2 linked regions of the Zymomonas mobilis subsp. mobilis ATCC 10988 genome follow. The protein of the gene in region 1 binds, or shares a complex with, the protein of each later gene. Links are inferred from orthologs where the notes say so. Each region holds a gene or a part of one and is shown on either strand. Other genes may lie near its edges.

Evidence for each region. The genes of interacting proteins can lie anywhere in the genome.
Region 2: the proteins of accB (region 1) and accD are in contact, whole or in part, in a solved structure (PDB 8UXZ), measured with the Escherichia coli proteins. The link is inferred for Zymomonas mobilis subsp. mobilis ATCC 10988 from one-to-one orthologs.

What each region holds. Positions count from the first base shown.
Region 1 is NC_017262.1:642,033-646,325, reverse strand. What follows is about bases 1,384-4,293. They hold accB (acetyl-CoA carboxylase biotin carboxyl carrier protein), read right to left. Parts: upstream 3,125-4,293; coding sequence 2,642-3,124; downstream 1,384-2,641. Other genes in these bases: thiS (sulfur carrier protein ThiS), read left to right, coding at 3,740-4,293; aroQ (type II 3-dehydroquinate dehydratase), read right to left, coding at 3,221-3,661; accC (acetyl-CoA carboxylase biotin carboxylase subunit), read right to left, coding at 1,384-2,637. Also shown: ZMOB_RS02880 (acetyltransferase), read right to left, coding at 1-203; 3'(2'),5'-bisphosphate nucleotidase CysQ, read left to right, coding at 401-1,219; more of accC, read right to left, coding at 1,279-1,383. UniProt on the Escherichia coli protein: This protein is a component of the acetyl coenzyme A carboxylase complex; first, biotin carboxylase catalyzes the carboxylation of the carrier protein and then the transcarboxylase transfers the carboxyl group to form malonyl-CoA.
Region 2 is NC_017262.1:1,286,409-1,290,279, reverse strand. The notes cover bases 873-3,871. They hold accD (acetyl-CoA carboxylase, carboxyltransferase subunit beta), read left to right. Parts: upstream 873-1,944; coding sequence 1,945-2,799; downstream 2,800-3,871. Other genes in these bases: ZMOB_RS05735 (bifunctional folylpolyglutamate synthase/dihydrofolate synthase), read left to right, coding at 2,828-3,871; trpA (tryptophan synthase subunit alpha), read left to right, coding at 1,124-1,948; trpB (tryptophan synthase subunit beta), read left to right, coding at 873-1,127. Also shown: more of trpB, read left to right, coding at 1-872.

The DNA.
Region 1 (4,293 bases):
ATCGCGTTATCGCTGTCATCGACAGCGAGCCATAAGGATGCCATGGGCAAAAAATCAGAGAGCGACTTTTCTATTTCAAAACGATCTTTTGCTTTTAGAAAAAGATGTGTTTCTTGCACCGCATCGCGCCAGATTTCCATAACACGCTGCCCATCGCCAGAATTTGATTTTCTGATCCGAGATATGAAAGGCGTCTGGGGCATAAATTGAAGGTAACCTTGGTTCAAAAAGGGGCTTAGATTTTTCTACAAGAAAAGATGACCGCCATTTTGATGCCCATAAAAAGCTTTGAAATTGTTATTTTCAGAGTCGTTTAAAAAAACTACGATCTGTTTCTAAAATGCTTTAAATAGAAAAAAAGGTTTTTTTGTAAAAAGCCTTCCGCCTTATGGGAGACATTATGCTTTTATCATCACTTTCGCCGCAGGCTGCGTTATTAGAAGGTCTGGTACAAATTGCGCTACAGGCCGGAAAACGGGCGCTCGAAATTTATCATGGTGATTTCACCGTGATGAAGAAAGATGACGATAGCCCCGTAACGCAGGCGGATCGGGAAGCTGAAGCGATTATTTTACAGGGATTGAAAAAGCTGCAACCCGGTGTTGCCGTCATCGCAGAAGAAGAATACGCCAAAACCAAGAAGGGGTATAATACCGACAGCTTTTTCTTGGTTGATCCCATTGATGGCACGCAGGAATTTGTGAATAAGCGTGATGAATTCACGGTCAATATTGCCCTGATTAAAAAGGCCTATCCTATTTTAGGTGTGATCTATGCGCCGGCAATCAACCGCCTTTATGTCGGCGATGTGTTGGCTAAAACGGCATGGGCCGCTGATACGACTGAAGATTTCCAGATTGAAAACCGGAATAGCATTCAAATCCGTGAAGCGGGTAAGAAATGGGATGTAATGACCTCTTTTTCCCATAATAACCCTGCAACCGAGGCCTATTTGAAGCAATTACCGATCGAAAATCGGATTAAGGCCGGTTCTTCTTTGAAATTATGTTTATTGGCAGAAGGAAAAGCGGACATCTATCCCCGATTATCGCCTACCCATGAATGGGATACGGCTGCGGGTCATGCCATTCTTTTGGCCGCAGGGGGTAATGTGATCGACGAGACGGGTGAAAATCTGACCTATGGGAAACCGGGTTATCGCAACCCCGGTTTTATCGCCTATGGATCGGAGCAGCCGCCTTTACCTGTAGAAAAATAAGCATAAAAAAAGAGCCGGAAAATTCCGGCTCTTTTTCGTTATATCTTTGGTCTATGACATCAGATCTTTTTCAAGCTCTTTTCTTCCAACCAAGCTTCAAGCGATTTGATCGTATAATCGCCATCCACAAATTCTTCTTTGGCGAGAAGTGATCGCTGCAAAGGAATAGTCGTTTTAATCCCGTCAATGATAAATTCTTCCAGAGAACGGGAAAGGCGGTTGATTGCTTCTTGTCTTGTTTCACCATGCACGATCAGCTTGCCAATCATGCTATCATAGTAAGGCGGAATCGCATAACCGCTATAAAGGCCGCTATCGACCCGAACCCCGAAACCACCCGGAGCATGATAATTTTTCACCTTGCCCGGTGAAGGCGTGAAATTATCAGGGTCCTCGGCATTGATACGACATTCAATGGCATGGCCGGATAACGTAATCTGTTCCTGTGTACGGGACAGACCCTGACCATCAGCAACGCGGATTTGTTCGCGCACCAAGTCCAAGCCAGTGATCGCTTCTGTGACTGGATGTTCGACCTGAAGACGGGTATTCATTTCGATGAAATAGAATTGCCCGTTTTCGTATAAAAATTCAATCGTGCCTGCGCCGCGATACTGCATATCGGACATGGCCTTGGCGACGATCCCACCCATTTCTTCGCGCTGTTCTGCAGAGATAACGGGTGAGGGGGCTTCTTCCAGCACCTTTTGATGGCGGCGTTGTAAAGAACAATCACGTTCACCCAAATGGATGGCCTGACCTTCACCGTCACCAAAAATCTGGAATTCAATATGGCGCGGGGCGGCCAGATATTTTTCCATATAAATGGTGTCGTCACCAAAGGCGGCTTTGGCCTCGGATTTGGCTTGTGCCATCAGGCTTTCGAGTTCGTCTTCACTTTGGACGACTTTCATCCCGCGACCACCACCACCGGAAGCCGCCTTAATCAGCACGGGATAGCCGATTTCTGCCGCGACAGCTTTGGCTTCTCTGATCTCGTGAAGGGGGCCGTCTGATCCGGGAACCAGCGGCAGGCCGAGTTTACCTGCCGTCCGCTTGGCTTCTACCTTGTCACCCATAATACGGATATGTTCCGGCTTGGGCCCAATCCAGATCAGTTCATGGCTTTCGACGATTTCCGCAAAACGGGCATTTTCAGACAAAAAGCCATATCCCGGATGAACAGCATCGGCACCGGAAATCTCGGCAGCGGCGATGATATTCGGGATATTAAGATAACTTTCACCCGCGGGAGCGGGGCCGATGCAGACAGTTTCATCCGCCAAACGAACATGCATGGCATCGTCATCGGCGGTTGAGTGAACCGCTACCGTTTTAATCCCCATTTCATGACAGGCACGATGGATACGAAGGGCGATTTCACCGCGATTGGCGATAAGAATTTTTTTGATGGCCACGGAATTACTCTATTACCACCAGCGGCTGATCGAATTCGACCGGCTGGGCGTTTTCAACCATAATTGATGAGATGATCCCGCTTTTGGGCGCCACAATCGGATTCATCACTTTCATGGCTTCGACAATGAGCAGGATTGTGCCTTTTTCGACCTTGTCACCGACATGGACAAAATTGGAAGCGCCGGGTTCCGGTGCCAGATAAGCCGTGCCAACCATAGGCGAATAGACTGTGCCAGGATGATTCGCAGCTTCGGCAACAGGTGCTACCGCAGGCGCTGCCGATGCTGTGTTCATCGGTGCCTGCTGCATCGGGGCAACAGGAATAGTCTGTGGCTGGGCATAGACGGTAGCGTTGCGAACGACACGAATACGGCGGTCGCCATCCTGCACTTCAATTTCAGTCAGGTTCGTCGCATCCAATAAAGTTGCGAGTTGATTCACTAATTCGGGATCGACTTGCATGGCTTCTTTGTGTTTTTCTGTCATTCTTACGCTCACGAAAATTATTCCGGCTATCCGGCATTTATTAATTGTTAAGGCATAAACTGTAATAACCGGATAGTTATTACGGTTTCTGCCATGTCAGAGCTTGGCGGCAGCGTCCAGCGCAAGAGAGTAACTTTCTGCGCCAAATCCGGAAATTGTCCCCAATGCGGCCTCTCCGACATAGCTTTTATGACGAAAAGCCTCGCGGGCATGGGGATTGGAAAGATGCACTTCAATCACCGGCACCGTTATAGCTCTGATCGCATCATAGATCGCAACGGACGTATGCGTATAGGCCGCTGCGTTCAAGATAACGGCCTTTGCCTTTACAGCTTGAGCCTCCTGTAGCCAATCAATTAATGCCCCTTCGTGATTAGATTGTCTTATCTCGACGGTAACATCAAGTTTTTCTGCTTGAAGTTTTAATTTGTTAGCAATGTCTTCTAGCGTTTGATGCCCGTAGATTGTCGGTTCGCGTAATCCCAAGAGATTAAGATTAGGCCCGTTTAGAATAAATATGGTCGGCTTTTTGGCCATGATGTTACTTCCGGTTGCGAGTAGGGGTAAAGGCTCTTTATAGAACAGGTTAGATTTCTTAGGCAAAGGCAGCTTTTCATGAGTGATAGTCTCATCAATATCAAGCTAAATGGTGAACCTCATCAGGTGAAAGCCGGAATAACGATTGCGGCTTTGGCGCAATCATTGGGCTTGAATCCGGCCAAGGTGGCTGTTGAACGCAATCTCGAAATCGTGCCGCGCTCTGAACTCGGCAATGTAACCATTGAATCGGGCGATCAATTGGAAATCGTCCATTTTGTTGGCGGAGGTGATAATTTAATGTCTGATGATAGCTGGTCTGTAGCAGGCCATACCTTCAAATCCCGCTTAATTGTCGGCACCGGTAAATATAAAGATTATGCCCAGAATGCGGCAGCGGTAAAAGCCGCAGGGGCTGAAATCGTGACTGTGGCTGTGCGTCGGGTTAATCTGACTGATACATCTGCCCCGATGTTGACCGATTATATCGACCCGAAAGAATATTGTTTTCTCCCCAATACGGCCGGTTGCTTTAATGCAGAAGAAGCCGTGAGAACCTTGCGTTTAGCACGGGAAGCCGGTGGCTGGACTTTGGTGAAGTTGGAAGTTTTAGGCGAAGCCCGCACCCTTTA
Region 2 (3,871 bases), 640 kb from region 1 along the record:
TGATGCCTTTAATTCTTGAGCTTAATCAGGAATATCGGCGCGCATTGAAAGACCCGTCATTCATAGCAGAAAGAGATGATCTGCTAGAGCATTATGTCGGTCGTCCTAGCCCGCTTTATTTCGCGCCTCGCCTGACAGAAGCCTGGGGCGGCGCAAAAATCTATTTGAAGCGTGAAGATCTTAATCACACGGGTGCGCATAAAATCAATAACTGCATCGGTCAGGTCTTATTAGCGAAAAGAATGGGTAAAACCCGCGTTATCGCGGAAACCGGTGCCGGACAGCATGGTGTCGCAACGGCGACCGTTGCGGCTCGCTTTGGTCTATCTTGCACGGTCTTTATGGGTGAACTGGATACAGAGCGCCAGCAACCCAATGTCTTTAGAATGAAATTGTTAGGTGCCGAGGTTCGTCCCGTTAAAGCGGGTTCCCGCACCTTAAAAGATGCCATGAATGAAGCCCTGCGTGATTGGGTGGCTCATATTGATGACACTTTCTATATTCTTGGCACGGCAGCAGGCCCCCATCCATATCCTGAAATGGTGCGTGATTTCCAATCCGTGATTGGACGCGAAGCCAGAGAGCAGATTCAAAAAGCAGAAAAGCGTTTACCGGATTTATTGATCGCAGCCGTTGGCGGTGGATCAAATGCTATGGGGCTTTTCCATCCTTTCCTTGATGATACAGATGTCGCTATGATTGGTGTCGAGGCTGCCGGTGAAGGCATGGAAACCGGTCGTCATGCAGCCAGCTTAACGGGCGGCGCACCGGGTATCGTCCATGGAAACCGCACCTATCTTCTTTATGATGAGAATGGTCAGATTAAAGATGCCCATTCGATTTCAGCCGGTCTTGATTATCCGGGTATTGGCCCTGAACATAGCTGGTTAAAAGACATAAAACGTGTCCGTTATGAAACCATTACGGATAACGAAGCCTTGGCCGCTTTCCAGCAGCTTTGCCGATTAGAGGGTATTATTCCGGCATTGGAATCTTCCCATGCTTTGGCAGAAGCCGCCAAAATAGCCCCGACAATGGGCAAAGACAAAGTCATTATTGTTAATCTTTCAGGGCGTGGCGACAAAGATATCTATACCGTAGCCAGCCATTTAGGGGTCGCGTTATGAGCCGGATTGCCAATACTTTTGCCAAAACAAAAAAAGAAAATCGGGCTGCTTTGATTGCCTTTCTGACGGCAGGTGATCCCTCTATTGAAGCGACCCCTGCCCTGTTGGATAGTCTGGTTGAAAATGGCGTCGATATTATCGAATTAGGGATGCCCTTTTCTGATCCGATGGCAGATGGCCCCGCTATTCAGAAAGCCAATCTTCGGGCTTTGGCGGCTAAAACTGGCTATAATGACATCTTTAGAATAGCCACGGAATTTAGAAAACGACATCCGGAAACGCCGCTTATCCTTATGGGATATGCCAATCCGATGACGTTTAAAGGCAGCGACAGCTTCGCCGCCTCTGCAAAAGAAGCCGGTGTTGACGGCATTATCTGTGTCGATATTCCGCCAGAAGAAGACGCAACCCTTGGTGTCGCAGTGCGCGAAAAAGGCATGGATATGATCCGGCTCGCCACCCCGACCAGTGATGAAGCGCGTTTGAAAATCATCCTCGATGGGGCTTCCGGTTTCCTCTATTATGTTTCTGTCGCGGGCGTTACGGGTCTGCAACAGGCAACTGAAGCCAGCATTGATGCCGCGCTTGATCGGATTAAAGCTGTAACAGATTTGCCGGTTGCCGTCGGTTTCGGTATTCGTTCACCAGAACAGGCCGCAGCGATTGCCAAAAAGGCTGATGCGGTTGTGGTGGGTTCGGCCTTTGTGTCTTGCATCGAAAAGGCTGTGACCAATCGCCAAGATCCCAATGCCGCCTTAGAAAAATTGGCTAAAGAATTAAGCACGGCCATTTCCGATGCCCGTAAGGAGGCCGCCCTATGAGTTGGCTCGAAAAAGTCCGAAACAAAATACCTTTTATTGTCAAACGAGAAACGCCTGATAATCTGTGGCATCGCTGCCCCCATTGTCAGACGATGATTTTCAACAAAGATTACGAAGAAAATCTGTCTGTTTGTCCAAAATGCGGCTTTCATGGCCGCATCGGGAGCCGTGCGCGTTTTGATTCCCTATTTGATGAAGGGGATTACAGCGTTCTTCCTCCGCCCGTCGTGCCGGAAGATCCGTTAAAATTCCGCGATACCAAACGTTATGTTGATCGTCTTAAAGCAGCCCGCCTTAAATCGGGCGAAAATGATGCGCTGCTTAATGCCAAAGGGCGGTTGGCAGGGCGTCAGACGGTTATTGGCGTTCAGGACTTTTCCTTCATGGGCGGTTCTATGGGCTTGGCGGTCGGAAGCGCTTTTGTGGCTGGTGTCAAAGCTGCAATAGAATGTCATTCGCCTTATATCATCTTTACGGCGGCAGGTGGTGCAAGAATGCAGGAAGGCATTTTGTCTTTGATGCAAATGCCCAGAAGCACGGCAGCTATTGCGGAGTTAAGAGAAGCCGGACTGCCTTATATTGTCGTCTTAACAGACCCGACAACGGGGGGTGTTACCGCCTCTTATGCGATGTTGGGTGATGTTCAGATTGCGGAACCCGGTGCCTTGATTGGCTTTGCCGGACAGCGTGTTATTGAATCGACCATTAGAGAGAAGCTCCCCGAAGGATTCCAGCGGGCAGAATATCTTCTTGAGCATGGTATGATTGATATGGTTGTTCCCCGTGCTGAAATGCGTGATCGTCTGATCTCGCTTGTGGATTATCTGCTTCCTGCCAATGAAGCGGCCTAAACATTCCTTGCTGTTCGAGATATAAATTATGGCCGATCACGCCCGTTCCGATAATCCAGATGTTCAATTCCAATTAGACAGATTGGCACGCCTCTCACCGGGAAGTGACATCTTGGGTCTAAGCCGTATCAGCGAATTGCTGGAACGGCTGGGACATCCAGAGCATCACCTGCCCCCAGTATTCCATGTTGCTGGAACCAATGGCAAAGGCTCTACTTGCGCCTTTCTAAGAGCGGCACTTCAGGCCGCCGGTTTGTCTGTCCATGCCTATACCAGTCCGCATCTGGTACGTTTTAATGAACGTATCAGAATAGCTGACAAGCTGGTCGATGATGATACCTTGGCTGGTTTATTAAAAGAAGTATTGGATATTGGTGAGGATGTCGGTGCTAGCTTCTTTGAAGTCACCACGGCGGCGGCCTTTTTGGCTTTTTCTCGGAACCCTGCGGATGCCTGCGTCATTGAAGTCGGTTTAGGGGGCAAGCTCGATGCGACCAATGTCATTACCAATCCGATTGTATGCGGGATTGCCCAGCTTGGGGTCGATCATCAGGCTTTTTTAGGCGATAATGCCGAAGATATTGCAGCCGAAAAAGCTGGTATTGCCAAAGAGACAGTGCCTCTGGTCACGCAGACCTATGAGCCTTCTATTGCGGCGCAGATCAAAAAAATAGCTGATGAGAAAAAAGCGGTTTGGTTGCCTCGTGGCAGCATATGGGAATGGACAGTTTACCAGAATGAGCTGCATTATCGGGATAAGGCTGGACGGCTCCATTTGCCTTTACCGCGGTTAAACGGCAGTCATCAGAATGAGAATGCGGCCTTGGCCGTTGCGATGCTGCGCCATCAGAAAGTTATTCAAATACCAGAGGCGGCTTATAAAGCGGCTATGGGATGGGCTTTCTGGCCAGCCAGATTGCAGCATGTCTCGGATGGTCGTTTGGTAAGCCAATTACCGGTTGGGGCAGAATTGTGGATTGATGGTTGTCATAATCCCGCCGCCGCCCCTTCAACGGCAGCTTTCTTCCAAGAACATGTCGAAAAAGAGAAGAAGCCTTTCCATCTTATTATG